4 regions of the Planctobacterium sp. AWH2_060 genome follow, and region 2 is predicted to be linked to each of the others. Evidence: predicted binding sites of a transcription regulator. Region 2 holds the regulator's gene; each other region holds the start of a gene.
The links. Region 2 encodes sigma-54, which starts transcription at its own class of promoters, with help from an activator protein. Its sites were predicted from a motif close to GTTGGCACGNNNNTNGNNT; they were not measured.

Region 1 (7,656 bases), 1.3 Mb from region 2:
CGTGTAACAGTTTGCTTTAGTGGGCCGGGCCCCGATGGTTCTAATCAGAAGCAATTTGGACAATACTTTGTGGAACGAGAAGGTGAATTGTTGTCTCGACTCTTTGGTTTTGTTGGCACAGGTGAGCTGTAATTGCAGTTTTAATGTTGGTAGCGCATCACGATCCAAAGAGTTAGTTCTCTGAAAATTTTTCATTTCGATAAATTGCTTTGAATGTCTGCTGCCTTCCTAATTTGATTGGCAATGCCTCATTATCATATTGAGTGAAAAGTGTGTCAAAGCAAAGCTTTCAGTGGAGCTGACCCTTTGAAGTTTGCTACATCCCCACAAACTTTCATATCTCCAAGTGGATTTTCACACGGCTGCTATACTCAGCTACAAACATCAAAGGGAAGATGACTTTGGAACCTGTGATCATCCTGGTATTGATTGGCTTTTTTTCAATAATAAGCCAGTTAGTTGCCCATCAATTAAAATTGCCAGCCATCTTATTCCTGCTGCTAACGGGTATAGCGCTGGGGCCGATTACCGGGGTTTTACAACCCGATATTCTGTTTGGGGAGCTGTTATTTCCTATTGTTTCCCTGTCTGTGGCCATCATTCTGTTTGAAGGAGCGCTGTCACTGAATTTTACCGAGCTGGGCGAGCATAGGCGCACTGTGTCGAGGCTTTGTACTATCGGCGCTATTGTGGGCTGGTTGGTGGTAGCACCCGCTGCCCACTACATTATGGGACTGTCCTGGGAGATGGCCTTTCTGTTTAGCGCTATCGTAACCGTCACAGGTCCCACAGTGGTGATCCCTATGATCCGCGCCGTGCGTCCCACCAAAAACGTCGCACAAATTCTGAAATGGGAAGGCATCATTATTGATCCTATTGGTGCGTTGTTGGCGGTGTTGGTGTTCGAGTACATAGTTGCCAGTCAGGACGCGATGGCCAATACCTTCTTAGTATTTATCAAAACTGTGTCGATTGGGGCGATTCTTGGCTTGATAGCTTGCTATTTTCTGGGGCTGGCTATTAAAAAAGGTGTGATCCCGGAATATCTGATCAACACCACGGTACTCATTTCAGTGTTATTCAGCTTTGAGGTGGCCAACCTGATGTCCCATGAAGGTGGTTTGCTGACTGTTACTGTGATGGGGATTTACCTGGGGAATAAGCGTGACATTAAAGTGGATAACATCCTGGAGTTTAAGGAAACCCTTTCGGTGCTGCTTATTTCCGGGCTGTTTATTATTCTGGCGGCGCGAATTGAATTAGAAAAACTCGCCGCTATTGCGGTCCCTGCAACCTTGATCTTGTGTGTCATGATTCTGCTGGCTAGGCCGCTGAATGTTTACATTTCTACCTTTAAATCCAGATTGTCCTGGCAGGAAAAAAGCCTGATTTCCTGGATGGCACCAAGGGGTATTGTAGCTGCTGCGGTTTCAGCCTTATTCGAGCTGAAACTCAATATGATTGGCTTTGAAGATTCAGGCGTCTTGGTGACTCTGGTATTTTTTGTGATTGTGTTCACCGTCACGCTGCAGAGTTTAACCACCACACCATTGGCCACCTTATTAAAACAAAGGGAAAAGGAGCCGAAGGGCTTTTTGATCTTTGGCGGTATCGGCTTTGCCCGCATGATAGCCAAAGAGCTGATTTCTTTGGGGTACACGGTAAAATACACCGATACCAATTGGGAGTCTATTTCAGCAGCGCGAATGGATGGCATTCCCACATATTTTGGCAACCCGAGTTCAGAACATGCAACGCGCACTATGGACCTCACCGGAATCGGCAATGTGTTGGTGATGTCTGCCAATAAACAGCTAAATCCCATTGTTACTCAGCACTTTCAATATCTGTTTGGCGATAAACACGTAATGGGTATCAGCCTTAGCGCGCAAAAAGGCTACGAAGCACACCTGCCCAGTGAACATTACATGCAATCGCTGGGGTTATTTGGTGACACCACTTATGCAAAACTGGCCAGCCAAACCGCCCGAGGCGCGGTGATTAAACGCACCACTTTAACTGCCTGGTTTACCTATGAGGATTACAAAGATAAGTATAAGGACCTGTTCACGCCGCTGTTTTATATTGCTCCCAAAGGCAATCTGTTTCCGTTTCGACGCGATGAGGAAACTCAGCCCGGAGAGGGTTACCAGATTATCAGTCTGGTAACACCTCAGGCGAACGACGGTTAATGCCGCTTTGGGTTGAAATCAGTCTCAGGCTATTTCGCATGGCGTTTTATCACAAAGAATACGCTGGTTAATACCACAGCTGCTATCAATGTGCTGGCGGCCATACCGGAAGGCTCTTTGACCATTTCCAGCGCGCCGCGACCGAAAAATACCGCGCTTAAACCCAGCGGCATAATGCCTAACACCGAGCCCACAATGTATTTAAGATAATCCACCTTCAACATACCGCTGAGCATACTGGTGACAGTGAATGGTGGCGTAGGTGCTATGCGCAGAGCCATCACGGCGTAAATCACCTGATTTTCCACTTTGTTTTTAATTTTGTCGATGTGTCGGGTGACTGAATCCCCCCACAATGAATCATCCACAAACTGCCCCAGCAGGTAGCCGCCGGTAGCGGCCAGGGCAAAACCCGGCAGTACTATCAAGACACTGAGCCAGGTAGGGAAAACCAGACTCACCGCCAGTGCCATGAGAGGAATGGGAATTAGCATGGCCCCACCGAAGAAAAACACTAATAAAAACGCCAGTGCGGTTACCCAGCTAACGGGCACCTCTTCGGTTAAGCTCACCACTTGTTCTACCGTTAAAAACGACTTAAGTGGTGTCAGAAAATACACAGCAAGCAGAGTTGCTGCAATAGTAACGGCTATGGTCAGGTTAATCCATTTGCGGTTTTTCATGATCTTGCTTCCTCAATTAGCCAGGCAAAAATATTACGTTGAGTTTGCAGGTAAAACAGGTATTCCGGATGCCATTGCACACCCAGTACTTTGTCGTTATCGCAAAGTTCGATAGCCTGCACGATTTGGGCCTTTTCACGGGCGGAGACCTGCAACTGCTTACCGGGTTTGGCCACGGCCTGAGAGTGAATGGCATTCACCTTAATGGGTTCATCACCCACTATCTCTTCCAGCAGTGAATCTTCTTTGGCGTAAACCACTGTTTTTCTGGGAAACGGGCTGCGAATTCTGGGTTTATCACCCAATAGCGGTAAGGTAGAGGTGTACATGGTGCCGCCTAAAACGGCGTTAAGCAGTTGATGACCGCGACAAATTCCCAGAATGGGGAACTGGTTTTTCAGGGCATACTGAATACAGTCTTTTTCCATTTCATCACGGGCTTTGTCGTAACTGCCTTTGGTAAAGCGAACCACGGCTTCCATCGGATACAGCAGGCCTTCTTTGATGCGGGTTGTCAGGCTGCGTTCTATTTTAGACAAGGGGGCGCTGGCTCGATTATCCGGATGAATATCTGAACCACCACCAATGATGAAGCCATCACAATGCAGCTGCCCGTTATAGCGAGACGGTGTCATGCGCATCGGTTTGCCACCTGCCATAATTACCCCCAAAGCGGTAAACCACCAGGCAACCAGCCCGCCTTCATCCGGCCCTGTGACAATGATTAACGGTTTGCTATTTGCCATTTCCCCTCCTCGGTGATGACGATTCAATAAAACAGATAGAAGTTTCGTGCCAGACTTGTGGTTTTTATAAGGTGCTGATTTATATGAATAAAATTTTTTAAGTTTGGGTGTGGATAGCCGTGAACAGCAGAATTAAGAATAAGCGTGAAATTATTACAGGAAGTTTGTTGTAGGAATTATAAGGCCCGTTGTCATCTATGTGTGAACAAAGCGGGCCTTAGTATGCTGTGGAACTGTTATTAGTCATTAGCAGCATCTTGCACAACTTCACCGGCTTTTTCTACGTCTTTGCCAATGCCTTCAATAGTGGCGCAGGCGGCTAATGCACTGAGAATAATGCTCAGAAAGATTATTTTTAATCCTGTTTTCAGTGATTTCATCAGTTTTTTCTCCAGTCAAAAAAGGGGCCAGAGGCCCCTGGTGTCGGTTTAATCAGATTATGAGTTCTGTTCGGCGATACTCAGATTACTCACCACCTTTTTAACATCATCGGTTTTTTTGGCGATCAATACCGCCAGTTGCTCTTCGGCTTCAGATTCAACTTCGCCGTTCAGCGTCACTACACCTTTTTCGGTATCCACATCAATGCTGGTGCCGGAAACCTCTGATTCAATCAGCAAGCGGGTTTTCACTACCGTGGTGATTTTCTTATCGGTGAACTCGGTGTAGTCTTTTTCAGCCGTTTGTTTGTCTTGCTGCACTACCTCTAATTGATTGTCCACCGATTCTACACCTTCGATACTTAGGGTCAGTTCCTCAGCCAGGGAGCGTTCCACATCACGGTTAACCGAACCGGTCAGCATGACCTTGCCATCCTTAACGTTGGTGTTGATGTTAAAAGAGTTGAGCTCGGTATTGAGCAGTAAAGTGGTTTCTACCTTGCCGTCAATCCAGGCGTCTTTTGCGTCATCTTGCCAGTCGGCGGCACTTACTTGTGCAGCAAACAGGGTTGTAAATACAGTTGCAGTCAGGGTCTTTCTGAAAATAGTCATAATAGATCTCCTCTGTATGACGTTGATTAAATTCGTAAAAAGTGTGAATCAAAGCGAAAATTGGCGCTATTAGCAGTCAGTGTCTTCAGCTTTAACGCCTTCTTTAACATCCTCACAGGCGTCTTCTATGGCATTGCCTGCGTCAGTGATCACTTCATCAATTTCTTCACCCGCTTCTTCAGCGTTGTTATCCGCACAGCCAGCGGTGATGAGTGCCACAAAAAAGACTGAGGAAAAGAGCTTCAAAAACGTGGAAAACTTCATTGTTTATCTCCTTTGTTAATTCCTTATTGAGTGCCTGTCGACGGGGCCACTAAGCCTTAGGTGCCTTGCCGCGCAGTGCGTTGGAAAGTAGCGAAATTGCCAATAAAACCACAAAGACAAAAAAGATGATTTTTGCAATACCCGCTGCTGCACCGGCGATACCAGTAAAGCCAAATAGTGCGGCAATGATGGCCACTACAAAAAAGATTAATGCCCAATTTAACATGTGAACTCCTAATCGTGTTTGAACACGGAATAGGTATAGCTAAATCAATGCCAATTATTAAGTTGTTGAAATTGTTAGATAAAATATTTTAAAAGGGAAAGGTTGAGGCTAGCTTTGGGAAATTTTTATCTGGTATTCGGTAATTTTTACATGCGCTCAATCCGTTGTTGTTTGGAGCGCTTTAACCCGATTTAAGTTGACTGGGCGTCATGCCCGTCCAGCGTTTAATCGCGCGACGAAAATTAGGCAGGTTGCTGAACTTTGCAGACTGGGCCGCTTGTTCGTTAGTGAGTTGCCTCACTTTAAGATCAAACAATACTGTCTGAGACTTCACCTTATCATGAAGATTTTGAAAACTACTACCATGAAGTTTGAGCTTGCGCTTCAAAGTCGCAGGACTGATAGCTAAGGCTTCTGCCATATCTTCCAGATTGTTAATGTTTTCTCGTTGCAATTGTTGTTTTACGTATTGTAACAGCCCGGTTCGTTGCGGTACTTTGTGCAGTTGCTGGGAACATAGTTTGCGGTGATGTTTTCTGGCCAGAAGACTGCTGTTAAGCAGTTTTTTATCTAACCATTCATTATCCACAGCGATCATATTCAATGGGTAGTTAAACGTCAGGCGGTGCCCCAGATTTTCTTCGTATTGATAAATGTTGCGCGGTCGATTCTGTTGGAAATAAAAATGTAGTGGAATTTGATGGCCAATGTGCCATTTGCAGGTGGCATTGATGACAGTGCACAGCATTTCAAAGAAAAACAGCTGTTGCGGTGAAACAGCAACAGCATTTTCGACAATCAGCCAGGTTTTATTCTGGTGTTGTTTACAGGTGACATATAACCAGGGAAACATCAGGTATTGGTAACATTGCATTATACGCAACAGATCCCTTAACGAATGGGCATTGTTGATTAACTCAGATATATCCGGGTTGTGATTCGGGAACAGTCTTCTGCCCAACAGAAAGCTGAGGTCGTTGCTTTTTACTAGCTTTTGCGCGTTGCTTAGTAGTTTTTCAATTTGTTCAAAGCTCAAATAGTGCTGGCGACGGTACAGGTCTTCATAAAAAATACCAGTGCCGCGCAATAATTGCTCGGTATCAGCGCCGCGATTTCGGCAAAGATCGATCAGTTTGACTACCAGGCTTTGGCAATCAAATTGTTTATCTTTGAGTTCAAACCAGGCTCGGTTCATGCGGCTTTGACTGCTCTTTTGTCCAGTTTTAATTGCTCCATCTGAGCGTTGAGCTCGCTGAGCAATAGCTCGGTTCCATGACTGTCATCCGCTTGTAGTGAGCAAATACTGACCTGACAGTGAAAGTCATGTTCTTCTGCTAAGGGGTTAAAATTACGTTTTTGTAGGGCTGCTTCAAGATGGGAACCGATGCTTCTGGCTTCAGCCTGTTGCGTATCTGGCAGCAGAATAATAAACCGATCACCTGCATAGCGGCTTGCCAGGTCAGTAGCGCGTAACTCGAACATAATAAATTCAGAAATTTCTCTTAAGAATTGATCGCCACGAGCGTCACCAAAACGACGATTAAAAGCGTCGAAATGATCAATATCCAGTAGCAATAAACTGAAAGGCTGAGCACCGGATTTGAGGTTATTCAACTCCAACTCTATTTGTTGCTTCATGTATTCTGCACTATAGAGACCGGTGATAAAGTCCATTAACCCGTGTTCCCGATATACACGTTCTCGGCGGCGCAATTGCTCGTTTACTGTGAGCTGCTCTTTGTGCCAGTGATAAAGGCCAATACTCATCAATATCATGCCGATAGGTGCCGGAATGGATTCGTATGCAGTTAACCAGGCATGATTGTCTGGATATAGGAAAAACTCATCCAGTAAGTCCAGCAACATACTGACATGCATAAACAATAGACCCACAATCAGCAACATGGTTACCCGGCCTGCCGGGCGGCTGATCAGTGTGAAAAATATCCAGACCAGGGTCATCAGGGTAATACCGCCTTCTCCCAACGTGTCACTCCATTCGAATTCGCTGGCAGGCTTAAGTTCACCGATACTGGCGGCAAACAGCACTGTGACACTGATAAATAACAATACCAATGTGATGAGTTTGCTGTGCAGCTTTAACAGTTTGAAGCTCATGGTTTGTGTCCTTAATGAATTCGCGCGTATTTTAATCTAAGGAGGGCCAAGGCAATAGGGTCAAATTAGCTCATACAATTTCCTCTTTGGCCGGAATGCATTGCTGGCGAACCGCAAAACTACTTCTCTGGTACGGATTCCGGTTAGCCATAACTAACTGAAAAATAGTTGTTTTTATCTGAGAATCAAATCAGCTCAGTTTAACCTGTGAGGGCTTACTATTTGTAGATTTCCTCTGGGGTTACAGGTGAGTTGTCATATTTTTGCAGTGTAATTGTCATATTCCCTCATTACTTTGCGCCCAGCTTTTACTTCCCGCATTCGGGTTTAACATCATTTCATAGGCAATAGCATGCAACACACAACATTTCGTAAAAGTATTATTGGGCTGGCCTGTACGCTGGCACTGTCGGGCGCACCGGCATATGCCGAGGG
Region 2 (7,656 bases):
TACTCATCATCGAGTGTTCGGCATCTTCACGGATGATATCAACCACGTCATCAATGGTAATACGGCCAACTAATTGGTGATTGGCATCCACCACGGGAGCCGATAACCAGTTGTGGCGTTCGAACAACTTGGCCACTTCGGTTTCGTCCAGGTCTACTTTGATAACCTCGGGCTCTTCTTCCATGATTTCTTCAACACTGATCTCCGGGGCCGCAGTGATCAGGCTGGTTAGCGGCACTGTACCAATCAAACGATCATAGCGATTGGTGACGTACAGCATGTCAGTGTCGGGTGGCAGCTCTTGTTTTAATCTCAGGTAGCGCAGGATAACTTCTACACTGACTTCCGGACGCAGAGTGATGGTGTCGGTATTCATGATGAATCCCGCAGTACCTTCACCATAAGACAAAGCTTGCTCAGCACGGGCTCTGTCCATGCTGTCCATCGACTCAAGGACATCCTGAACCATTCTGTCTGGCAGACCATGCAGCATTTCTGCAAGGTCGTCGGTGTCCATGTCTTCCAGTGCATCGGCAAGCTTTTCGGGCACCATTTCCCGCATGATGCCATTACGCACATCTTCAGACAGTTCTTCTAAAACGTCGCCGTGATAGTCGGTGTCGATGAGTTTCCACAGCAGCGAACGATTGCGCACCGGGGTGGATTCAAGCAGTAGTGCCACATCCGCCGGGGGAATGCTGTGCAGCATTTTGCGTACGTGCACAAACAAGCCATTACTGAGGGCATCGTTAATGGCATCCAGTTGCGTGGTTACATATTCCTGTTCCAGTTTGTTTTGTTCCATTAGCACGCTCCTTTGAAGATAAGAGTCAGCTTAATGGTTGCCCTGTGAAAGTGAGCTGGCTGGATAAATGGAAACTTAGATGCGCAATTGAGAGCTGTGATAAGGGTGTAGAAAGCTGTACCGATCCCGGCTAAATCGTTAGTTTGCAGATTTAGGTAAGGTGTTCCCGGCACTAATCGACACTCCTTATTTATACGATGAACTGATTTCCATTAACAACCTGACGGTCCTATACAGATTAGCGTTCTGTATACTCAGGTCATTGGTATTGTTCGTTTATTATAGTTTATAGCAATAAGTGGCTGCTGGATATCTACTAATGAAACAAATCACAATCCAGGTTTAAATATTGTGAAACACTACTCAGCTTCGTTAAAGCGGGCGGAAAACAGAGCTGATACGGCTTCTAATGCTGGTTCAGCATCAGCGCCTTCACAAATGACTTTCACTTGTTTGTTTTGTGAGCCTTCCAACATCATCAATCCCAATACGCTGTCGGCAGAGGCACTTTTGCCATCTTTATGCAGCATAATGGTCGCGGAAAATGATGCGGCCAGCTTCACCAATTCGGTGGCGGCTCTGGCGTGAAGACCTAATTTATTGGTGATGGTTAGCGTTCGTTCTGCTTTATTCACTCGTCCAGATCTCGGTGTCTGATTTGTACGTCAGGGTGGGAAACTGAAAAATAGTTGGCCAGCGTTTCGGCAATAAACACTGAGCGGTGCTGACCACCGGTACAGCCTATGGCGACAGTAACATAACTGCGGTTGTTTCTTTCAAGGTGGGGTAGCCAGGTTTCTATCAGGTTTTGGAACTGTCCAACCACTTTATTTACTATGGGCTGTGCTGTCAGGTACTGTGCTACCGGCGCGTCTTTTCCTGAATAGGGTTTGAGTTCTGGTATCCAGTGTGGGTTGGGTAAAAAGCGAACATCAAAAACATAGTCTGCGTCTTTCGGAATACCATTTTTAAAGCCAAAGGACTCAAATACCAGCACCAGGCGTGAGGACTTCTTACCTAAAATTCGTTCCCGCACCAGCTCGGCCAATTGATGAATCGACAGTTTATCGGTATCAATATGCAGGTCTGCTCTTTCGTAGATCGGAACCAATAACTCTCGTTCCTTAACGATGGCATCTGCCAGGGAAATATTGTTTTTAGACAACGGATGCAGACGACGGGTTTCGCTGTAGCGTTTCACCAGAATATCATCACTGGCATCCAGGTAGATGATGGTGAGATCCGTTTTATTGGGCAGAAAATCGAGATTTTCAGTGAGCTGCTCGGGATCTTTAGGCAAGTTTCGCACGTCGATACTGACGGCAATCTGGTCGTATTCACTGACAACCGCGTGGGTCAGTGTTGGTAACATGCTAACCGGAAGGTTATCTACACAATAATAACCAAGATCTTCCAGTGCCCTCAATACCACAGACTTTCCTGAGCCGGACCGTCCGCTGATCACAATTAGTTTCATACCAGTGCTTCATATAATGCGTTGTCTGAATGGCAATTGCGAATTACTTTGGTGACCTCTTTGTCACTGAGTTTTTGAGCTATACGGGCGAGAGTTTGCAAGTGCCCCTCGGTTTGCTCAACGGGTACCAAAATCGCAAAAAATATATCAACAGGTTGATTGTCGATTGCGTCAAATTCTATACCAGGCGAGCAGGTGAGTACAATAGCCAAAGGACTACTCAGACCTTCAACCCGACCGTGGGGGATAGCAATGCCATTGCCGATGCCGGTGCTGCCCATCTTTTCGCGACAAAGCAGACTGTTCAGCACATCTTCTTCGGTCAGTTCGCTGAGTTTTTCGCTGGCGACTAAGCTGATGATTTGCAATGCGCGTTTTTTGCTGGTGATGGGGACTGCACAGCGCGTGCAGTCCTGAGAAAGGATGTCTTTGATTTCCATCCCTTATTAAACTCCCTTAATGGCTCTTGAGCTTTTCTTTATGCTTGATTACCTGCCTGTCGAGCTTGTCGATGAGGGAGTCGATGGCGGCGTACATGTCTCTGTGTTCAGAGGTGGCAAAAACCTCGCCACCGTCAAGGTGTAAAGTTGCTTCAGCTTTTTGATTGAGTTTTTCAACGTTTAAGATGACATATACATTGTTTATGTGATCAAAATGTCGTTCCAGCTTTGTGAATTTTGTATCGACATAATCGCGAAGAGAATCGGTGATTTCGACGTGATGACCTGATAAGTTTATTTGCATAATTGGTCGTCCTTCTGTAGGGAAGTCTATAACAGACTCTTACGTTGGTTAGATGGAGGAATCGAGAGTGATTCCCGGTATTTTGCAATGGTTCGCCGGGCTACCATAATGCCTTGGTCGGCTAACAATTGCGCAATTTTGCTATCACTCAGTGGCTTGGCTTGATTCTCAGCTGCCACCAATTTCTTAATCAATGCCCGGATGGCCGTGGAGGAACACTCACCACCATTTTCCGTGGCCACATGACTGGAAAAGAAGTATTTAAGCTCAAAAATACCCCGTGGCGTATGCATGTACTTTTGAGTGGTCACACGGGAAATTGTGGACTCGTGCATATCTACCATTTCAGCGACGTCGTTGAGTACCATGGGTTTCATCATTTCCGGACCATGCTCAAAGAAACCGTGTTGTTGCTGCACAATACAATTGGCAACTTTTAGCAAGGTTTCGTTGCGGCTTTCAATGCTTTTGATAAACCACTTGGCTTCCTGCATGTGTGAGCGAATAAACTGTCCATCAGCACTGTTTTTGCTGCCCCGACTCATGGCCGCGTACTGCTGATTAATATTCAGCTTAGGCACGGCATCGGGGTTGAGTTCCACAATCCAGCGACCGGATTTCTTCATCACTGATACATCAGGAATGACATAATCTGGCTCTTTATTGTTTAATGTGGCACCTGGATGAGGATTCAAGGTTTGCAGCAGTTTTAGCACTTCTTTTAACTGCTCTTCGCGCAGTTTTGATTTTCTGATCAGGGTGCGAAAATCCTTTGCCATCAGCAGATCGGAAAAGTCGCACAACAGTGATTTTGCTTCCTTCAACCAGGGGGTGTCATTGGGGTATTGTCCTAACTGAACCAGCAAACATTCTTGCGGAGTCAGTGAGCCTGAGCCCAGAGGATCGAAGTGCTGAATGCGTTTTCTGACACATTCTACTTCGTCCAGTTCAATTTCTTCGTCGTTGAGGCTTTCGAGAATTTCTTCTACCGACATCCTCAGATAGCCGGATTCGTCGATAGAATCGATGATCGCAAGCGCGATGGCTTCGTCGGTTTCACTGAAAGGGGTTAAATGCAATTGCCACAGCAAATGGTCCTGAATGGATTCGCTGGTTTCGCCCTGATATACCTGGTCGTCATCCGGACCCACTCCGCCTGATGAAGCGGGCGCTGAAGAGGCGCTGTAATATTCGTCCCAGGTGCTGTCTATGGGAAGCTCGTCTGGTAAGTCGTTTTTCTCCAGAGCATCGCTGGAGTCCATGCCATCGGAACCACTGAATTCGTTGTCGCTGTCGGCGCCATTCAATTCTGCTGATTTAGGCTCTTTTAATAACTCTAGCCCTTCATCGCTACTGGATTCGGTATTTTCATCCACTTCCAGCAGAGGGTTTGCGTCCAGCGCGTCCTGAATTTCTTGTTGCAGGTCGAGCGTCGACAGTTGCAGCAGGCGAATAGCTTGCTGCAATTGAGGGGTCATTGTTAGCTGTTGGCTAAATTTTAGTTGTAAAGACGGCTTCATTAAAAATGGTAGTTTCCGACTCCAGTGCTCAGGGTAATTGTGCCCCAATCAATAGATTATTGTTAGTGTTACTATAGCCTGAATTGCTCACCCAGGTATACATCTCTTACTTGCTGATTTGCTAAAACTGTTTCTGGTTCGCCTTCTGCGATTACCTGACCATGACTGACAATATAGGCCTGTTCACATACGTCCAGAGTTTCTCTTACATTGTGGTCAGTGATCAATACCCCAATTCCTCTGTCTCGCAAATGATGAATGATCTTCTTTATATCATTAACAGAAATTGGGTCAACGCCTGCGAAGGGTTCATCCAACAAAATAAATTGTGGATTGGCTGCCAAAGCGCGGGCAATTTCTACTCTGCGCCGCTCACCACCGGACAGACTCATTCCTAAATTATGTCGAATGTGATTTAAATTAAACTCATCCAGCAATTCGTCTGCCAGCTCTTCCCGTTGCTCATTGTCCAGTTCTTTGCGCATTTGCAAAATAGCCATCAGGTTTTGAAAAACACTGAGTTTTCTGAATATTGAAGATTCCTGTGGCAGGTAGCCAATGCCGTGTCGAGCGCGAACGTGCATGGGTTGTAGGGTTAGCTGATGCTGGTCGATGAAAATCTCGCCCTTGTCTAAAGGTACGAGACCCACAATCATATAAAAGGTGGTGGTTTTACCTGCGCCGTTAGGACCGAGCAAGCCGACTATCTGGCCGGTGCTGACTTCGATGCTGACATCGCGCACTACCTGACGACTTTTATAGGATTTTGCCAGATTATTCGCGTATAACGTGGGCACTGAAATGGTTTTCCTTGTTGGGTTGCGCGTTAATTTTTATCGTCGGTCTGAAAAACGGTAGTCACTCTTCCATCGGCTTCGTTACTACCTGCGATCAATTGTTCTTTCTCTAAATTAAAGCTGATCTTTTCACCTTTCACCATACTGGTGTCCTGATAAAGTTCTGCAGCACCATTTAGCTCTAAGGTGCGAAACTCGACCACGTAGCGGATTTCTTCGGCTTTGGCAGTGATCTTACTGCCATCATCCATGGTTTGCGAATACACAGCAGGCTTGCCCAAGGCAATAAAAATTTCTTTGCCTTTGCCCGCTTCAGCGGACACTCTCACTTCGTCGGCATTGATAGACAGGGTGCCCTGACGCACATGAACGTCTTCTTTAAATACCGAAGTTTTGCGCTTACCATCCACGAACTGAGACTTTGAATCAACCTCAATCGGAAGTTTAAAGTCGTCTTTGCCTGCCCAAACCGGAAATGAAAGCAGCACGCACAGGCTGCTAATGGGCAACAGGTTGTTGATAAATCGTTTTAACATGGTCTTTTAGTTCCAATTTTCGGGTCAGCAGATTGACAGTTAACCCGTTGCTTTCTATCACAAAATCCGGACCTGTTATGGTGACGGGATTATTTGATTTGGCGGTCTTGTTGAGCAAATCAATTTCGACAAAGCTGGTTTCGATAGTTTGTACAAAATCATCCTGATTAAGGCTTTTGATAAGGACATTTTGCTCAAGTTCAATACGTTGGTCGCTATATAGCGTTCCTTCTTTGGCAACTATTTGCCAGGGAGACTCGGTTTCATCGGTGTAAATGGTGTATTCCGGGTTCTCAAACAGGGTAAAACCCAAAATATCATAATGTTCCATGGAAGAGGCAAAAACCTCGTGGTTGACGCTGCCAGAGTCGTTGTACAAAGTACTTTTCATATTGCGGGCCTGATAATTGGGATTCCAGGCTTCGGGCGTGTCATCAATGGCTTGCGGCGTGTTGTCATCGGCAATCATGTTGACATAAAGCGCCAGCAACACAATAAACAATAAGCCAATGCTGATATGAATGCGGCTCATACGCTACTCGCCAGTATTCCTTGTAATTTTCCCTGACTCAATAAAATCAAATCACATAGCTCTCTGACGCAACCGAATCCTCCGGAAACCTTAGTTTGATAATTACACAAGGCCAGCACTGTCGGGTGGGCATCTGCGGGCGCTACTTTGATTGCGGATAATTCAAACATGCCAGTGTCGGGCAGATCGTCGCCAATCGATGCCGTGGCCTGTGGCGGGATATTCAATTGAGACTGCAACTTTTGCAGGGCTGTTTTTTTCTGCTCTTCACCCTGAATAATATGCCTAACCCCCAACGCTGAAAAACGGTCGGACACTATCTTAGACTTACGACCAGTAATAATGGCAACCTCAACTCCGGCGGCCATTAGCGCTTTCAGGCCGTAACCGTCTTTGGTGTGAAAGGCTTTGAGCTCTTCGCCTTGATTGCCCATGTAAATACGACCATCACTAAAGACACCATCAACATCACAAGCGAGTAGTTTTATCTGTTGCATTTGCTCCAGAAGCGATTTTTGCAGGTCACCATATAGGGTTTGAACTTTACTCATTACACAACCCCTGACTTGATCATGTCTAACATATTAAGCGCGCCAATAGGGCGTTGCTCCTCGTCCACCACTATAAGTCCGCTTATGTTGCGACTTTCCATTTGGCTGAGAGCTTCTGCTACTAGCATGTCTTTGCGAGCCGTGTAGCAGTTTTTAGTCATGACTTCGTTAATAATAGTGGCATGGACGTCTTTTCTGGCATCGATGACTCTACGCAAGTCGCCATCGGTAAATACGCCAAGTAGTTTTCCCTGCTCATCTACTATACCAGCCAGGCCCAGGCTTTTTTGGGTGATTACCATTAGGGTATCCCGCACTGTGCTGCCGGATTGCACCACAGGCACCCGATCGCCGGTGTGCATGATGTCTTCCAGTTTCAGCAGTAGCTTTTTACCCAGCGAACCACTGGGATGGGATAAGGCGAATTCTTCAGCGGTAAAGTTCTTAGCATCCAGCAGGGCAATGGCCAGTGCGTCGCCCAAAACCAAAGTGACACTGGTACTGGAGGTAGGAGCCAAACCTAATGAGCAGGCTTCCTGTGGAACGGCAATGGACAGGTGAATGTCGGCATAACGGCCCATCGCAGATTCCGCAGAACGGGTCATTGCGATGATTTTAATACCGAGTCTTTTTACCACTGGCAACAGAGATACCACTTCAGAAGTTTCTCCGGAATTGGAGATTGCCAGTAAAA
Region 3 (7,656 bases), 4.2 Mb from region 2:
TTCCACAGACAAATGTAAGGCATACGCCAGATAAATGCCGGAAAAAAGGCTCGCGAATTGTACGGATTTTGGGCTTAATTGCAAGTTAATTATTGAAAAACATGGGGAATTAAAGCCCGACAAACTTTGAAAAGTTTTCTTCCGTTGGATAGCTGCCCGAAGTCCAGCCCAGTCTCACTATCACCATATTTGCAGAAGGAATGATCATCACAATCTGTTTGCGGTTGCCCATCATCATATAAGCATCCTCGGGGATCTCGGACCAACGTAGGGTGTCACCGCCACGGTTTAACCAAAAATGGTAACCGTATTGCTGATAGTTTTCGGTGCTAACCGGTGTCTGTGCCGCTGTTACCCAGTTTTCTGATAATAAGCGGGTACCGTTTGCCCAACCCTGATTTAGCATTAACAATCCCATGCGCGACCAATCCCGGGCACTGGCAAACAAGTAAGAACTACCTACGAACACTCCGGATGGATCCACTTCAAAAACCGTATTGGCGAGGCCCAGAGGCTGTGCAATTTCCTGATAGAAAAAATTCAATAACGCCTGATTACTACCAAGCTGCTCTCTCATCCAGCGCATTAAAATATTGCTGGTTCCGGAAGAATAGGAAAAGTAGGTACCGGGGACCTTATCAGGCACTGCCGTTAGTGCCACGTCTGAGGCACTGTGTTCGGTAAACAACATACGAGTGGAATCGCTGCCGGGTGCATAAGTTTCGTCAAATTTTAGCCCGGAAGACATTTGCAACAGTTGCTCCAGGGTGATCTGTTTGCGTTCATCACCCTGCCAGGAAGCAAAATCAGTGGGCGCTTCTGTGTCCAGCAAGCCCATGTTCGCCATGCGCCCCAACATGATTGCGGTCACACTTTTAGCCATAGACCAGCCCAATAGCGGTGTTTGGCTATCGATACCAGGTGCATAAGCCTCAGCCACAACTCCCCCATCTTTAACCACTATTAGAGCACGAGTTTGCAAACCGCTTTGATTATCGGATTCCAGTATCTGTTCGCTTAGCTGTTGATATTCGGGCACAAGAGAAATCATCTCCTCCCTTTGAGTCTTTTGAGTAACGCCTGGTGCGACAAGCTTATTAAGCGGTTCGGTGTTACCAACATCCAGAGTACACCCCAATCCGGGCCTGTAGCTGGCTGAATACTCACTCATGCCATAAAGATTGGCGGTAACTCGTTGCTGCCCATCTTGATAATATATATCTAACAAACGAGTGGCTGGCGAATAGGACGCCAAATCATCTGCAATTTGCTGTTCATCAAATCCGGAGACATATTTCGCGGAGCAAGCCAGTTTCGCCCCAAGACTCGATGCAACATCAATCGCGTCGCCTAACCGATAAACTGAAAACCCCAGGCTATATCGACTGATGAAGTGCAGAGCCACTAAAACCAGGATTAAAATGACAAATTTTTTCACGCGCAGCTTCCCTGAAAATGAGTGATTAATCACAAGCTTAAAAAAATCCGTACAGCATAAACTATAAAGCTGGATATTCTGCGAGAAAATTTTGGTAAACTAACAAAGTTATTAATTAAGTGAGTTTGTATGGCTGTTGTCAAAAAGCCCGTTGAGCGAATGAAAGCTGAACGGGGACTGTTTTCGTTTCCAAAGTTTTGGGCTGCATGTTTTGATCCTGCGCCGTTTTTACCTATGTCTCGCAAAGAAATGGAACAGTTGGGTTGGGATAGTTGCGATATCATTTTGGTGACAGGAGATGCCTATGTGGATCACCCCAGTTTTGGCATGGCGGTGATTGGCCGCACCCTGGAAGCTCAGGGATTCCGGGTCGGTATTATTGCTCAGCCAGATTGGACCTCCAAAAAGGCTTTTATGGCGCTGGGCGAACCCAATCTATTTTTTGGGGTAACGGCTGGCAACATGGACTCCATGATCAATCACTACACTGCCGATCGCAAACTGCGCCATGACGACGCCTATACGCCAGGCAACGTCCATGGCAAACGCCCAGATCGGGCTGTCACTGTTTATACTCAGCGATGTAAAGAGGCCTATAAAAAACCAGTTATCATCGGTGGCATAGAAGCCAGTTTACGTCGTATTGCTCACTACGATTATTGGTCTGACAAAGTGCGCCGTTCAGTTTTGTTTGATTCCAAAGCCGACATGCTGATGTTTGGTAATGCCGAGCGACCACTATTAGAAGTAGCCCATCGTCTTGCTAATGGCGAAGACATTAAAGAAATGCAGGACGTGCGCGGCACTGCCATTATTGTCAAACAAGCGCTGCCCGGCTGGTTGGGAGTGGATTCCACCAGTGTCGATAAGATTGGCAAGATTGACCCCATTCCCAGCCCTTATCAGGAATGGGAAGAAAATTGCAGTACCCAAAAAGAGGCTGAAAGCAAAACGGATACAGCTCAGCCCATCACGGTGCAACCCTTCAATCCCAGAGCCACAAGACGCAAACCCTGGGATAAAACCTATGTGAAATTGCCGGCTTTTGAAGTGGTGCGGGATGAGAAAACCCACTATGCCCACACCTCGCGAATTTTACACCAGGAAACCAACCCAGGTTGCGCCCGCGCTTTGATGCAGCGACATGGTGACAGAAGTATCTGGATAAATCCGCCCGCTTATCCATTAGAAACCGAAGAAATGGATGCCGTGTTTGATTTACCCTACGCCCGTGTCCCCCACCCCAGCTATGGCAAAGAGAAGATCCCCGCCTACGATATGATAAAAACCTCGGTTAATATCATGCGCGGCTGTTTCGGTGGCTGTACTTTCTGCTCCATTACCGAGCACGAAGGGCGTATTATTCAGAGCCGCTCGGAAGAATCCATCGTTCGTGAAGTAGAACAGATCCGGGACAAAGTGCCCGGCTTTACCGGGGTAATTTCGGATTTAGGTGGCCCCACCGCCAACATGTATAAACTGCGCTGTAAAAGTGCCAAAGCGGAACAAACCTGCCGCCGCTTGTCGTGTGTTTGGCCAGATATTTGCGGCCATATGGACACAGACCAAACGCCAACTGTGGAATTATATCGCAAGGTACGGGATGTCAAAGGCGTTAAAAAAGTGCTGATTGCCTCTGGTGTGCGTTATGACCTGGCAATCGAAGATCCCAATTACGTGCGGGAGTTAGTTACCCATCACGTGGGCGGTTATTTAAAGATTGCTCCTGAGCACACAGAAGAAAGCCCGTTAAGTAAGATGATGAAACCGGGCATGAGCACCTATTACCGCTTTAAGGAGCTGTTTGACAAATTCTCCAAAGAAGCCGGAAAAGAACAATATCTGATCCCTTATTTTATCTCTGCACATCCGGGCACCAGGGACATTGATATGCTGAACCTGGCACTCTGGTTAAAAGAAAATAACTTTAAACTGGATCAGGTGCAGAACTTTTATCCTTCTCCAATGGCTAATGCCACTACTATGTATCACTCGGAGAAGAACCCCATCCACAAGATCACGCGTGACAGTGAGAATGTCAGCATTGCCAAAGGTGAACGACATCGCCGCTTGCACCGGGCTTTCCTGCGCTATCACGATCCAGCGAACTGGCCTATGTTACGGGAAGCACTGAAAAAAATGGGTAAAGCTCATTTGATTGGTAATGGTCCGAAACACCTGGTGCCGCCTGAGCGCAAAGGTGAACTAAAAGGCAGAGCGCAAAAAGATTATGAGCGTAAGTCGGTCAACAAAGCCCATGCCAAAGGCAGGTCTAAACCCAACAAGGCGCTGACCCGTTTTAGCAGTGATCAGCCCTTTAATAAAAGCTCTCGTAAGAAAACGAAAAAGGCCTGATTTCAGGCCTTTTCTTTTTTCTTAATCAGCAACCCTGACCGGCCGCACGTAGATAAAGGCATCCTTTTCTTTAAGCGAGTTACTGCTGTTAAAAAAGGCCACTACCCAGGCCATAGTGTAATCGGTTAACGATGGGGTGCTTGTCCAGTAATCGTCCGAAGTGGTCTCCGGAAAAATATCTTCATTAATGGAAGGACGCACACAGGATTTTTCAGTGATACTCAGCAGTTGCTTAATATTTGGCAGACGCCAGTCATTGTTACCTGCATACTCATAGCCGTAGGTTGCCTGTAACGCCTCCTGCCAGGTCATGGCGGTGGCATCACCAGTACAGGTGGTAGTGGTCTGGTCCCAGGTTTGCCCCAGGCTGCAGCGCATCCACATTAAACCAGTCGTATTATCGGTTACCGTGCCATCTTCGTTATCAGTGAAGTTGGTTTCGGGGGCTGTTTCACCAACACCACTGGTACAGGTTTGAGCTTGTGCAGTACAAGCCATCATCAACGAAGCAGACAATAATAGTGTTTTTAGTTTCATGTTCATCTCCTTATTATCGACCTGCCCGCACCAGGCGAACGTAGTTTTCTGTAGACTTCAATAAAAAGTTGTCATTACCTGAGCTAAAATCGATGGCCCAGCTGTTTTGTAAGGTATCACCACTGGCGCCATCGACGTTTTGAATGCTGGTCCAATACCAGGTAGGTACGGTTGCATCAGGAGTATTGAATGGGAAATAGTTCGTATCTACAAAATTACCGCCCGACTCACCAAAGTGCATAATAGACATCAACTCATTATGAGTCGGCATACGCCAATCGTAGAAGCCACACAAGCCCTCAGCGTTCACTGCGGCCACAAAAGCTGCAGTATTACAGTTGCTGATGGTACAACTGGCACCGTCATTTTGAGCTTCGGTAGAGGTGGTACTCAATACCCAGGAATAGGTGTTGTCTACATCGTGCAGCCCACCATCATCGGTTTTCAGCTCCCAAATTAAGCCGGTGACATTATCTCGTACACAACTCCAATCAGTTTCAGAGGCATCGATTTCGTCACCAAAGCTATCCAGTTTGGTGAAATCAAATCCCTCATCACCTGCGCCAGCCTTTTCCAGAACGTCGGATTCGTGCATACGATCACGGCCTATATCGGCATCCTGCCCGGGAAAACTGTGGCTGGAACCATTAATAAGCCCCGAATTAGACACATTTGCCACAACGCCGGTATCGTTAACATAGGTGGCAGGCATCTCTCTGACAGTAACCACCACCTGATCATTATCTTCATTGTTGAATTGATCTACGACCCGAAGATCAATAGTGATATCAGTGTCTTCAGTAACCGCCGGTGCATCTGCATAAGTAGTCTCGTCCGATGCATCCGCAAATTCAGCGAGGTCACTGGAGTTATTGCTCCACTCAAATAAAAATGGCGTAGCATCATCACTCAGTGAAGTGGCAGAGCCAGATAATAAGAAGCGCTCCCCTTCCATGATTGTGATGGCGTTACCCGCTTCGGCAATGGGAGGCGTTTGAGTTACATCCAACACTACAATGTCAAAAGCTTCCGTTGTGGTTCCGCCTTCGTTATCCGTTACCGTAAACTCGAAACTAAGTGTCTCAGATGTGGTTAAAGCTGGGGTTGTGATGGTTAAACTACTGGTTGTTAAGTCCAGTCCGGTGGTGACAACAGTACCAGATACCTGTTGCCAGGCATACCCAGAAATCGGATTGTCGGCATCAATGGGATCGGCGTCTGAACCACTGCCAGTGAAAGTAACGGCCAGCCCACCACCATAAGTGTTTTCATCAAAGCGGCTATCCTGAGAAATATCAACCTCAGCACTCGGAGCTTCATTAACTGGCGCTACTGTCAAAGTGAATGTGTCGCTAACCGTTGTCCCTTCTGCTGAAGTTGCAGATAAAGTCAGTGTGATTTGCTCGCTGCTGGTTCTCACTTCAGGCGTAGTTAATGTGGCAGCCACTAATGTTGTATCTTCATGAGACAGCGTATAGTCCTCATCGTTAACCGCCCAGCTATAACTGGTTACCTCAGTTAACGTAGTACGCCCATTCAACGCCACTTCGCTTTGCTCATCAACGGTGGCTCCCGCGGAAACTAAAATTGTTACGCTGTCCACAGTCTCTTCCGTACTGTCATCACCGCCACCACAGGCGAACAAGGACGTAGTCAGGGAAATCACTAACCAGTGTCTTAGATCCATTTCTGTACTCTTTATCTGTTAATTCACAAAATTAAAATTACCGCTGCGTCAAAAACACAACAGCAAAACCGGATTTGAATCTGCTATGCAATTATCCTGCAAATTTGTCATTTCCATGGAATATTTTTAAAGATTCTTAGAACGTGCAACCCTAAACAACTCGCTTTTCCATATACCAACTGAAATCATTAGGCATGGTTCCGGGGTACTGAGTCGGACAAAAACCGACTTTTCTGTAGAGTTTAATAGCGTGGTGATTTTCCTGATTAACAAACAGAGAAAAATAACGGGGCTGATAGTGCTTTTGCCCTTCCAGAAACAAACAGTTTAACAGCATCTTACCGTAACCTTTGCCGCGCAGTTCGGGATTTACTGCCAGTCGTACCAAATGACATCGCTCTTTGTCAGACATCAGTTGTCCAAATGCCAGCAGGCTATTATCAGACTGGGAAATAATGGCATAAGCCGGAATGGATACCAGACGCAACTGTGTAGCGAATTCACTCAATGTTGTTGGCGAGCCAAATTTATCACCACTCCAAAACAGGATTTGCTGTTGTGTTGTAAACCAACTACTAAGTTGTTTGCAGTATTCAGGAGAAAAACGTCGAAATATAAGTGTGTGCTGTTTTGACAACGATAAAGACATTGGAAAACCTTGCCAGGGTCAGAGTTCACAGGGCTGCTTTTTATCGAAGAATAGAATGTAAATCCGGTGCTGTAAACCGTTCGGAAGCACAATCAGGCCCCGAACGGCAATAATCATAGCTTAGGCTTTAACAGCCAACCAGGAAGCGCGTTTTGCCTGCAGAGATTGCCAGATATCTTTGCAATGGAATCTGGCAAGGCGTTTGATGCGAGCTTGAATCTGAGAAGATAACCCTTCATGAAACAAAATCAGCGATATCAAAGAACAGGTCAAAACAATCATCTTACTGATTTTAAATACCGATAGCGCCGCCATGATAAGTAAAAATAAACAAATCACTAACCCAATACTTCCAAGGGCAAGTAAAAGCCCCTTAAACTCTTTGTTTTCCATGATGTTTTTATCCTTAATTAGCATTCAACTACTTAGTTTATTATCAGTAAAGTAACAACAGCTTCAGATTAGTAAATAAATTACCTGAAATAAACTGTAAAAATTTATTGCAACTATAACACATTATCTCGGTGGGAACATGCCACCTGGACCGCCGGGCGGCATCATGCCTTGCATATTTCGCATCATCTTCTTCATGCCGCCGCCAGACATTTTCTTCATCATTTTTTGCATCTGGGTAAACTGCTTGAGCAAACGGTTTACATCCTGAATTTGTGTGCCAGAACCCGCTGCAATGCGTTTTTTACGAGAGCCCTTGATGATATCAGGACGTTGCCTCTCACCGGGCGTCATGGAGTTGATAATGGCTTCCATTTGGGTAAATTGCTTATCACCCGCCTGCTCTTTGATCTTGTCGGTCATGCCTCCCATGCCGGGCAATTTGTCCATCAGTGACATCATGCCACCCATATTGCGCATTTGCTCCAATTGCTCTTTGAAGTCCTGCAAGTCAAAGCCTTTGCCTTTTTGTACCTTTTTGGCAAGTTTGGCGGCTTTATCTTTGTCGACTTTGCGCTCCACCTCTTCGATCAGAGA
Region 4 (7,656 bases), 2.1 Mb from region 2:
TAAATAGCTGAGAGCAATTAATCGCTCTCAGCTAATTTCGGTGTTTTTTTACTAAAAAAAGCTGATTTTTAGTAAAAAATCATCAAATTTGCGTAATTTCCCGGTTGTTTGTGAAATCTATATTGTTTATCATTGCTCAAATAGTAATCTATCAGTATGGTTTACTATACGCTACAGGAACGTAGACAGAGTGACTGACGGAGCTATTGCAGTCTTAAATTTCGCAATTACCTCAACAACAAAAATAAAAGAGTAGGTTATGAATCGTTCCAGTAAAGGTTTCGGACTCACCGGTGTATTGCTCACTGTTATAGTGCTGATTGTAAGCGCTATCATCAGTACGTCAGTATCTTCTCAAGATGCCCCAGTGGCAAAGGCCGTTAAACTAAAAGCTGCGGAAAAGATCTCATCTAATAAGCAGAGTTAAATATCATTCTTAATAACACGCTATTTGAGTTTATGGCGTTCCCGGTTTTCTGCTTTCTGTTGCTTGTTTTTCTTCAACAAAACGTAGGTACTTTTTAATCCGCCATGTTGCATCTGGCTCGAATGGAATGCCAGTACTTCTGGTATTTGTTGTAACCAGACATTCAGGTAGCTTTTCAGATAGCCTGAAAATGGTTTCTTTTGTTCGTTTAAACCATGTCTCAGCAGGACACATCTCAATCCACGCAAATGACATTGGGTTATGAAATCAAACACTTCTTTGTGCGCCACCTGCAAACTCATGTATTGCATATTTAACGTGCTATCCAGTGCATACTTACCAAGGCGCAGGTTTTTATATACCAGATCTTGTACCCCGTCCTGTTTAAAGTGGATGGGATCATTGAGAGGCAGAGGATCGATATCAGCTAGTGTCAGATAGTTCTTACTGAGGCTCTGCTCGTTTTTGATGGCTTCTCTGCGCAACTGTCTCGCCAGTTCTGAGCCATCTTTTCTCTGTAAAAACACTTTGTCGTCAGTTTTAAGCTGTTTTACATCTGCTACTTCTGCGAAAAATGCACTGAAGTCTTCTTCAACCGTCATCACATCACCTGGTTCTGCTTCTTCACTAAGCCTGTTGCTCTTTGCAATACGAAATTTATACCGAAAAGTTCAACGCGCTCTAATCTATATATGAACTAATTGAGGCCCTTCAAGGTTCAGTCTGCTGTGGATATGTGGGGAATTGGAGCGGAGACAATACGGAAATATAGGTAGGTAAAAAAAATATCCACTTTGTGTTGTCATTTTTATAGAATTTGGTTAACGTGCGCGGTAAGTGACTTTATCTGAATATGAAAGTATTTCAGGTAAAAAGATTTTATTGAACAATCTGATAACTCAATATGAGGAAGTAGTAATAGAACATGGCCATTAAAAGTACAGATGTGTTACATATTGAGCGTTCCGAAGTGCTAAGGGGGCTGCGTCTGGAAAGTAGCTATACTCAACAGCAGATCGCAGACAAATTAGGCATCAGCCGTGAGAAAGTGGTAGCGGTGGAAAATTGCCACATTAAGTCAATGTTGGCATTGGAACTGGATATAGTAAAAAATTGGTGGGAGTTGTGTCGTCCCAGAGCAGACATTCAAACTCAAAAGCAGTTTGTTCGTTTAATGAAAAGGGAGTTGAGTATATAAAGGTCTCATGACTATATTTTGACTACGCAATGTAGACAGAATTATTGTGAAAAGCTGTAAAAATGGCGTCCCCACCGCGACTCGAACGCAGATCTAAAACTTAGGAGGTTCTTGTTTTATCCGGTTAAACTATGGGGACGCACTTGCTTTGGCTAATATGTTTAATCAAAGCTGAAATAATTATTACCCATCACAATCTGCTTTAAAACCCCTATCTCCTGACGACGAAATCGTTTGGTTGAATATTCGCCAGAGGAGTGCCGTCAGAAACTCGGAGTAATGATGAATCATAAAAGACTTCCGTTACAGTCACTTTTGAAGGGTGAATAGAGTATTGGAAATGCGGCATACCGGAAGGAGAGAAAAACTGTCTCATCTGGAAAACGGCAAGTTCATCACCTTTTTGTACTCCTTGTTTGGTGCCAAGGTTAACCGACAAACTATTATTGTTAATTGCGATAATTCTGCCGTAGGTGGGTTTGCAGGCGATAAGGTTGTCAACGTCAGCCGTTAACTCTCGTAGCAATTCTTCTGTTACCTTTCCAAATGATGATTGCCATAAGGTTTTGCTATTCGTTTCCAGCGTTTTGTGGCTGTCAAATTCCCACACCGAGGAGGTGCGATAGATCTTGTCCAGTAATATGTCGCCTTTAGTGCCATCGATTAATAAAAAGCGAATGGCCAGGTTGCGTTCCGGGTGCCTGGTTTCCCAAAATTTTGCCACATCTAAATAGGTTTGCTCAGTGGAATCCAGGCTAATTTCAACTATGTCACCAATCAGTACATACTGTGCATTAGACTCTGCTGACAACAACATAGATTGGGTTTTTAAATCATGTGCTTGTGGGAAAAAGGAGTAGGGCTCTATTTGGCTGATAAGTGCCCGTTGAGAAAAAGTGTCAAAGCTGGTTTTTAGGCGCTCAGAAATGGGACCTGAGAAGTTATTAAGACCTCCGATAGCGGCTTGTCGAAACGCACTGATGTGCAATTTACTGGTAACAATGCTCTTTTTGTAATCTGAGGCACTGCACTGGTCTCGCTGGGGGAAAATATCCGCTCTAATTGCCACTTCAATATAGTCATCGAAATAATGCTCGCTGATCAACTCTACACTGGCAACTTCTCCAATGGCCCGGATCTCCAGCCGGTCATTTTGCAATAAGCCATCAGTCATTTCCTGAACACTGCGAACTGAAGCGCCGGCAAACAAAAGTGCTTGCCTGATGGCCTCATGAGTGGCCTGCTGTCGCGCCAGCTCTTTGTTGTCATTGTGAATAACCGCCTGACCAGAAGCCTCAAACCAGGCGGAATGAGCGCTCATCGAGAGCAGTGTGATGGCACACAATAATATAAATTTGTACATGGCAACCTCATTCTGAACCATTTCAGATCTTTGCTCAGGAAGTAGATCAGTTTCTTTTTTAGTGTCAAAAAACCGCTGCTACCTAGACAAAAACGATTGTTATGCCATGTGTTAGCAGGATGTATACCATTGTTGTTATACAAATCAGGATAATTTAGCTGAGCTGGCAGAAAACTTGCTTTGTGTTGTTATCAAAAATTCAATGTCAATATTTTAACTGTCATTGATAGCAATAGTGTCGGCTGATTAATCCGGCTGAGCAATACTTAGGTGAGTTATTATGCGTAAATTAGTTAACAGGCTTGATCAGGTACTGGTAGTTGGTGCACTGGCCTTTGGTATTTCTGGATGCAAATCACTGGAAGCCATTTACTACGATGACAAACAGGTAGAGTGGGAGTATGTGCAGCCTGAATCTTATCCGGTATTGACAGCTGTGGGATACGCGCCCATCAGTTCTCAAATGGGCGGTAATGATTCCGTCAAAATGCTGATGGCCATCAAAGCGTCGAAGTTGGATGCCTACAAAGAGTTAGCAGAACAAGTGTATGGACAGCGAATTGATACCGAACAGTCACTAGCGAACCTGGTGTTGAGGGATAATGATTTAAAAGCTTCAGTTGAAGGTGTTATTCGCGGGGCCGAGGTGGTCAAATCCTATCCGGTCGGTGATGATGTTTACGCCACCGAGCTTTCTCTGGATTTCCAGAAAGTTTACGACATTTACCTGTCAACGGCGCGACCAAGAAAGGTTAAAGAAGTGATTTATTATTAATCACCTTCATTCCTTGAAAAGTATTCCATTTTAAAAGCCTCCTGTTTTGGAGGTTTTTTTTGGGGTTGTATTCAGAGATCGAGTTTATTACTGACGAATGTGCTAGATAACTAATTAGGCATTGTTGGAATACAAAAAAGAACTAAGAAAAGATAAGGGATTAAGCTTTCACGCCGCTGCCCAGCATTCCGCCCTGGGTTTTACCTTTGTTGGTGTAGGTCATGGATTCTTTATTGCGCGTTGCCAGCATAACATTGCGCAAATGCTGTAAGCGGATCTGGTTTTTCTCGACGGCCAGCGCATTAACATCGGTCTGATGTTGGCATTGTAATAACAGGGCTTTGCCGTTTTCAGCTAACTGCTGTTGTTCTTCTGAAAGTCCACCAGATGATGATTTTTCTGATTTTAACAGCTGATCATTCTCAGCGATTTTTTCCAGAAGCTCTGACTTCTCATTAACCAATGTCAGCAGACCATCAGCATTACGGGCAACAATTAATTCCAGCTCGTCGTCAAGCTTTTCTTTCAGAGCCTGCAGCAATGAAATTTGTTGTGTAAGTGCTTTAGTCATGTCTGACATTCATTAGCCTTTAGATAAACCAAACAGCTCAGACTCGGCTTTAGAGATCTTAGAAGCCAATTGCTCTGCGTCGATCTTATATGAACCGTTTTGAATTGCTGCTTTAAGTTTGTCAACTTTGTCCTGGTTTACAGGTGCATCACTGCCTTTCTTTTGCACATTTGCAAGCTGTTGCGCAGACTGAGTCAAGGACACTGAATCCTGACGCGGAGTCGCAGCAGCAGTGTTTGCCTGTTGTGCTGTATTTGCATTCTGGCCTTGTTGAGTCTGCTGCTGGTTGAGTCGTTGACTCTCCAACTGCGGTTTCTGGCCAGCACCGTTTACATTGTTAATAGCCATGATTAAATTCCAATACTTTTGATACCCTCAGTTAGTGTATCGGCATTGACACAGTTAACTTTAATAAAAATCCTACAATATCGCTTTTTTTTTGTGCATCGGATATCAATGATTTAAGTGTAATCCATGAGCACCAAAAAGTCTCTACAAAATCAATAACTTCATGGGGTCAGAGTTGTTGAAAGCAAACTGCAAATCTGCAAGTTTCAACAACTCTGACCCCATGAAAAAGAGACGAATCAGATATGCACCTTAACTTCGTTGACATTAGCGACTTGTGCTTCAATTTGTTTCTTGGAGCGGCGATTTTTCACTGATATAGTATCGCCAATGTTACCGTCCTGAAGCGCTATGCCGCTGGTTTTAATTTCCAGACCGCTCAGTTTAGCGGTAATTACTATAGCATCGCCTTTACAGACAAAGCATAACATGTTTGCTGTAACCGGGCTGCCATCACGCGTCCGGCGTTTTAATCTGGCTCCGATAACTTGGCTTTTATCGCTAAATGTGCCGCCACGTAAACGGCGTTTATCAATCTTCTCGATAGTTAAATTACTTTCTGTTAGCAGAGTACCAGGTGAAATCGTGTCTGACACAACAACCACTTCCTGCATTTCAGTAACCTGTGCACTCATGTAGTAAAACCAGCCGTTGCTGGGGCAACTGATTTTCACTGTGATATTGGATTGCTGCAAAGACTGTGTACTGCTACTAGCAACCAGATCAACAGGGCAAACTGGTATGTGTACTCGCTCATCGACGTCGCGGATCGTTATCTCGACATCATTGATGTTTTCTACGTCAGCGTTTTGATAAACGTAAATTTCAGCGGTCTCTTTGACCAGGTCATGCATTAAATGTTTTTCTTGCGCAGCCGCTATATTGGTTGTTATAAACCATCCCACTAGGGAAAGTTTTAGAGTTTTCTTGATGTTGGCGAAATTTTTCATGTTCACTTTCTTCCAATTTGGCTATGCTTAAAGACAATTTCTAAAAACATTAGACAGCGTCAAAAAAATAACGCTGTGCGGATAAATTTCAATCACGTGATTTAGATAATCAAATATCGTGCCTGATTGGATTAATTAGAGGTGCTATATGGCGGGAATTTTAGATTCTGTAAACCAACGAACTCAGCTGGTGGGTCAAAATCGACTTGAGTTACTGCTGTTCAAGTTGAATAACCGGCAACGCTACGGCATAAACGTATTTAAAGTAAGAGAAGTACTGCAATGCCCGCCACTCACTTCGATGCCAAAACTCAATGCGCTGGTGCGCGGTGTGGCGCACATTCGGGGGCAAACCATTTCTGTTATTGATATGAGCATGGCCACTGGCGGCAGAAAAATTGAAGATATCAAAAACAGCTTTATTGTCATTGCAGAATATAACCGTTCTGTTCAGGGCTTTTTGGTGGGATCAGTAGAACGCATCATTAACATCAACTGGGAAGCGATATTACCACCGCCAGAAGGTGCGGGAAAAGCGAGCTATTTAACAGCTGTAACAGAGGTTGATGGTGAGCTGATTGAAATTCTCGATGTGGAAAAAATACTCAATGAGATAGCCCCGGCCAGAGAAGTGGTTAGAGATGACATGGTGGAAGAATTGGCCAAGCACGATGCCAGTCTGGATAACAAAATTATTTTTATCGCCGACGATTCTTCTGTAGCACGCAGTCAGGTTAAGAAGGCGTTGTCGTCTCTTGGCCTTGAGATTGAAGCGGCAAAAGATGGTCGCGAAGCCCTTGAGCGATTAAAAGAGATTGCATCTGAAACCGGCGATGTTACCGACAAAGTTGGGGTCATTGTCAGTGATATTGAAATGCCTGAGATGGATGGCTATACCCTGACAGCTGAAATTAAAAGTACGCCGGAGTTGGCCAAGTTACATGTTGTGTTGCACACATCTTTAAGTGGGGTGTTCAACCAGGCCATGGTTAAGAAAGTTGGGGCTGATGATTTTATCGCAAAATTTCACCCAGATGAATTGGCCACTGCAGTTAAAAAATGGCTGGATAAATCTGCTACGGAATAATGGTCGGTGGTAAATAAAACCTTAAGTGAAGACGATTATACGCTATTCAGTGAGTTTCTGGAGCGCTGTTGCGGCATCGTTTTGGGCCCCAATAAGCAGTATCTGGTGCGTAGTCGTCTGGCACCATTAATGCGCAAATATGAAGAGCCGTCTCTCAGTCAGGTGGTTAATGATATTATTAATGGTCGCAATCGCGGTTTACGCGATGATGCGATTGATGCCATGACCACCAATGAAACCCTGTGGTTCAGGGATCGCTATCCATTTGAACTGCTCAATAAAGAGCTGTTTGCTAAATTTGCTGATAATCGCCAGCCAATAAAGATATGGTGCGCTGCTGCGTCATCTGGACAGGAGCCATACTCAATCGCGATGGCGGCGGCAGAATATCAAAAACAAAACAGTCGGTTTCCAGGCGTGCAGATAACTGGAACAGATTTGTCTACAGAAATGCTAAAGAAATGCAAAGACGCCACTTATGATAACCTTTCGTTGTCGCGAGGCTTATCCGATGAACGCAAACGCCATTTTTTTGAAGACACGCCAGAAGGCAATAAGCGCATCAAGCCGGAAATAACCCGGATGGTCAATTTCCGTCAACTCAATCTGTTGGACAGCTATGCAAATCTTGGCCGCTTCGATATGGTGTTTTGCCGCAATGTGTTGATTTACTTCGCACCGGAAGTAAAGAGTGCCATTTTACAAAAGATTGCCACGGTACTGAATAAAGATGGTGTACTGTTCTTGGGTGCGTCTGAATCCATGGCGGGGCTCTCTTCTGATTTTAACATGATCCGCTGCAACCCCGGACTTTACTATACCCGCAAGTGATCCGGTACAGCTATTGATTGGCTGAGTAAACAGCTAAATGCAACTGACTCAGTTCAGTATTCCGAAATAAATATCTTCATAATCTCATTTTTGGCATGTGCCTTGC

Region 1: ACXAD8_RS13840 (DUF1328 domain-containing protein) is a predicted target of sigma-54. The motif match lies at 5,140-5,158, and genes of this name have one in related genera.
Region 3: ACXAD8_RS01440 (Lcl C-terminal domain-containing protein) is a predicted target of sigma-54. The motif match lies at 6,103-6,121, and genes of this name have one in related genera.
Region 4: ACXAD8_RS10485 (flagella assembly protein FlgT) is a predicted target of sigma-54. The motif match lies at 3,079-3,097, and genes of this name have one in related genera.

The regions. Positions count from the first base shown of each region.
Region 1 is NZ_JBSWTG010000001.1:3,245,075-3,252,730, reverse strand. It holds gene ACXAD8_RS13875 (nuclear transport factor 2-like protein) at 1-132, shown strand, start outside; gene ACXAD8_RS13870 (cation:proton antiporter) at 396-2,192, shown strand; gene ACXAD8_RS13865 (TVP38/TMEM64 family protein) at 2,222-2,875, opposite strand; gene ACXAD8_RS13860 (gamma-glutamyl-gamma-aminobutyrate hydrolase family protein) at 2,872-3,621, opposite strand; gene ACXAD8_RS13855 (entericidin A/B family lipoprotein) at 3,861-4,001, opposite strand; gene ACXAD8_RS13850 (BON domain-containing protein) at 4,059-4,613, opposite strand; gene ACXAD8_RS13845 (hypothetical protein) at 4,683-4,877, opposite strand; gene ACXAD8_RS13840 (DUF1328 domain-containing protein) at 4,927-5,103, opposite strand; gene ACXAD8_RS13835 (AraC family transcriptional regulator ligand-binding domain-containing protein) at 5,285-6,298, opposite strand; gene ACXAD8_RS13830 (diguanylate cyclase domain-containing protein) at 6,295-7,221, opposite strand; gene ACXAD8_RS13825 (TonB-dependent receptor) at 7,574-7,656, shown strand, end outside.
Region 2 is NZ_JBSWTG010000001.1:4,503,358-4,511,013, forward strand. It holds gene mgtE (magnesium transporter) at 1-805, opposite strand, end outside; gene ACXAD8_RS19355 (HPr family phosphocarrier protein) at 1,165-1,440, opposite strand; gene rapZ (RNase adapter RapZ) at 1,437-2,282, opposite strand; gene ptsN (PTS IIA-like nitrogen regulatory protein PtsN) at 2,279-2,722, opposite strand; gene hpf (ribosome hibernation promoting factor) at 2,739-3,026, opposite strand; gene ACXAD8_RS19375 (RNA polymerase factor sigma-54) at 3,053-4,546, opposite strand; gene lptB (LPS export ABC transporter ATP-binding protein) at 4,618-5,343, opposite strand; gene lptA (lipopolysaccharide transport periplasmic protein LptA) at 5,373-5,879, opposite strand; gene lptC (LPS export ABC transporter periplasmic protein LptC) at 5,842-6,411, opposite strand; gene kdsC (3-deoxy-manno-octulosonate-8-phosphatase KdsC) at 6,408-6,962, opposite strand; gene ACXAD8_RS19400 (KpsF/GutQ family sugar-phosphate isomerase) at 6,962-7,656, opposite strand, start outside.
Region 3 is NZ_JBSWTG010000001.1:344,054-351,709, reverse strand. It holds gene ACXAD8_RS01455 (serine hydrolase domain-containing protein) at 110-1,438, opposite strand; gene ACXAD8_RS01450 (YgiQ family radical SAM protein) at 1,568-3,793, shown strand; gene ACXAD8_RS01445 (Lcl C-terminal domain-containing protein) at 3,815-4,330, opposite strand; gene ACXAD8_RS01440 (Lcl C-terminal domain-containing protein) at 4,344-6,017, opposite strand; gene ACXAD8_RS01435 (GNAT family N-acetyltransferase) at 6,169-6,666, opposite strand; gene ACXAD8_RS01430 (hypothetical protein) at 6,787-7,083, opposite strand; gene ffh (signal recognition particle protein) at 7,183-7,656, opposite strand, start outside.
Region 4 is NZ_JBSWTG010000001.1:2,448,649-2,456,304, reverse strand. It holds gene ACXAD8_RS10500 (hypothetical protein) at 260-427, shown strand; gene smrA (DNA endonuclease SmrA) at 448-1,029, opposite strand; gene ACXAD8_RS10490 (transcriptional regulator) at 1,353-1,625, shown strand; gene ACXAD8_RS10485 (flagella assembly protein FlgT) at 1,837-2,988, opposite strand; gene ACXAD8_RS10480 (LPP20 family lipoprotein) at 3,269-3,763, shown strand; gene flgN (flagellar export chaperone FlgN) at 3,924-4,334, opposite strand; gene flgM (flagellar biosynthesis anti-sigma factor FlgM) at 4,347-4,682, opposite strand; gene flgA (flagellar basal body P-ring formation chaperone FlgA) at 4,922-5,632, opposite strand; gene ACXAD8_RS10460 (chemotaxis protein CheV) at 5,781-6,719, shown strand; gene ACXAD8_RS10455 (CheR family methyltransferase) at 6,726-7,550, shown strand.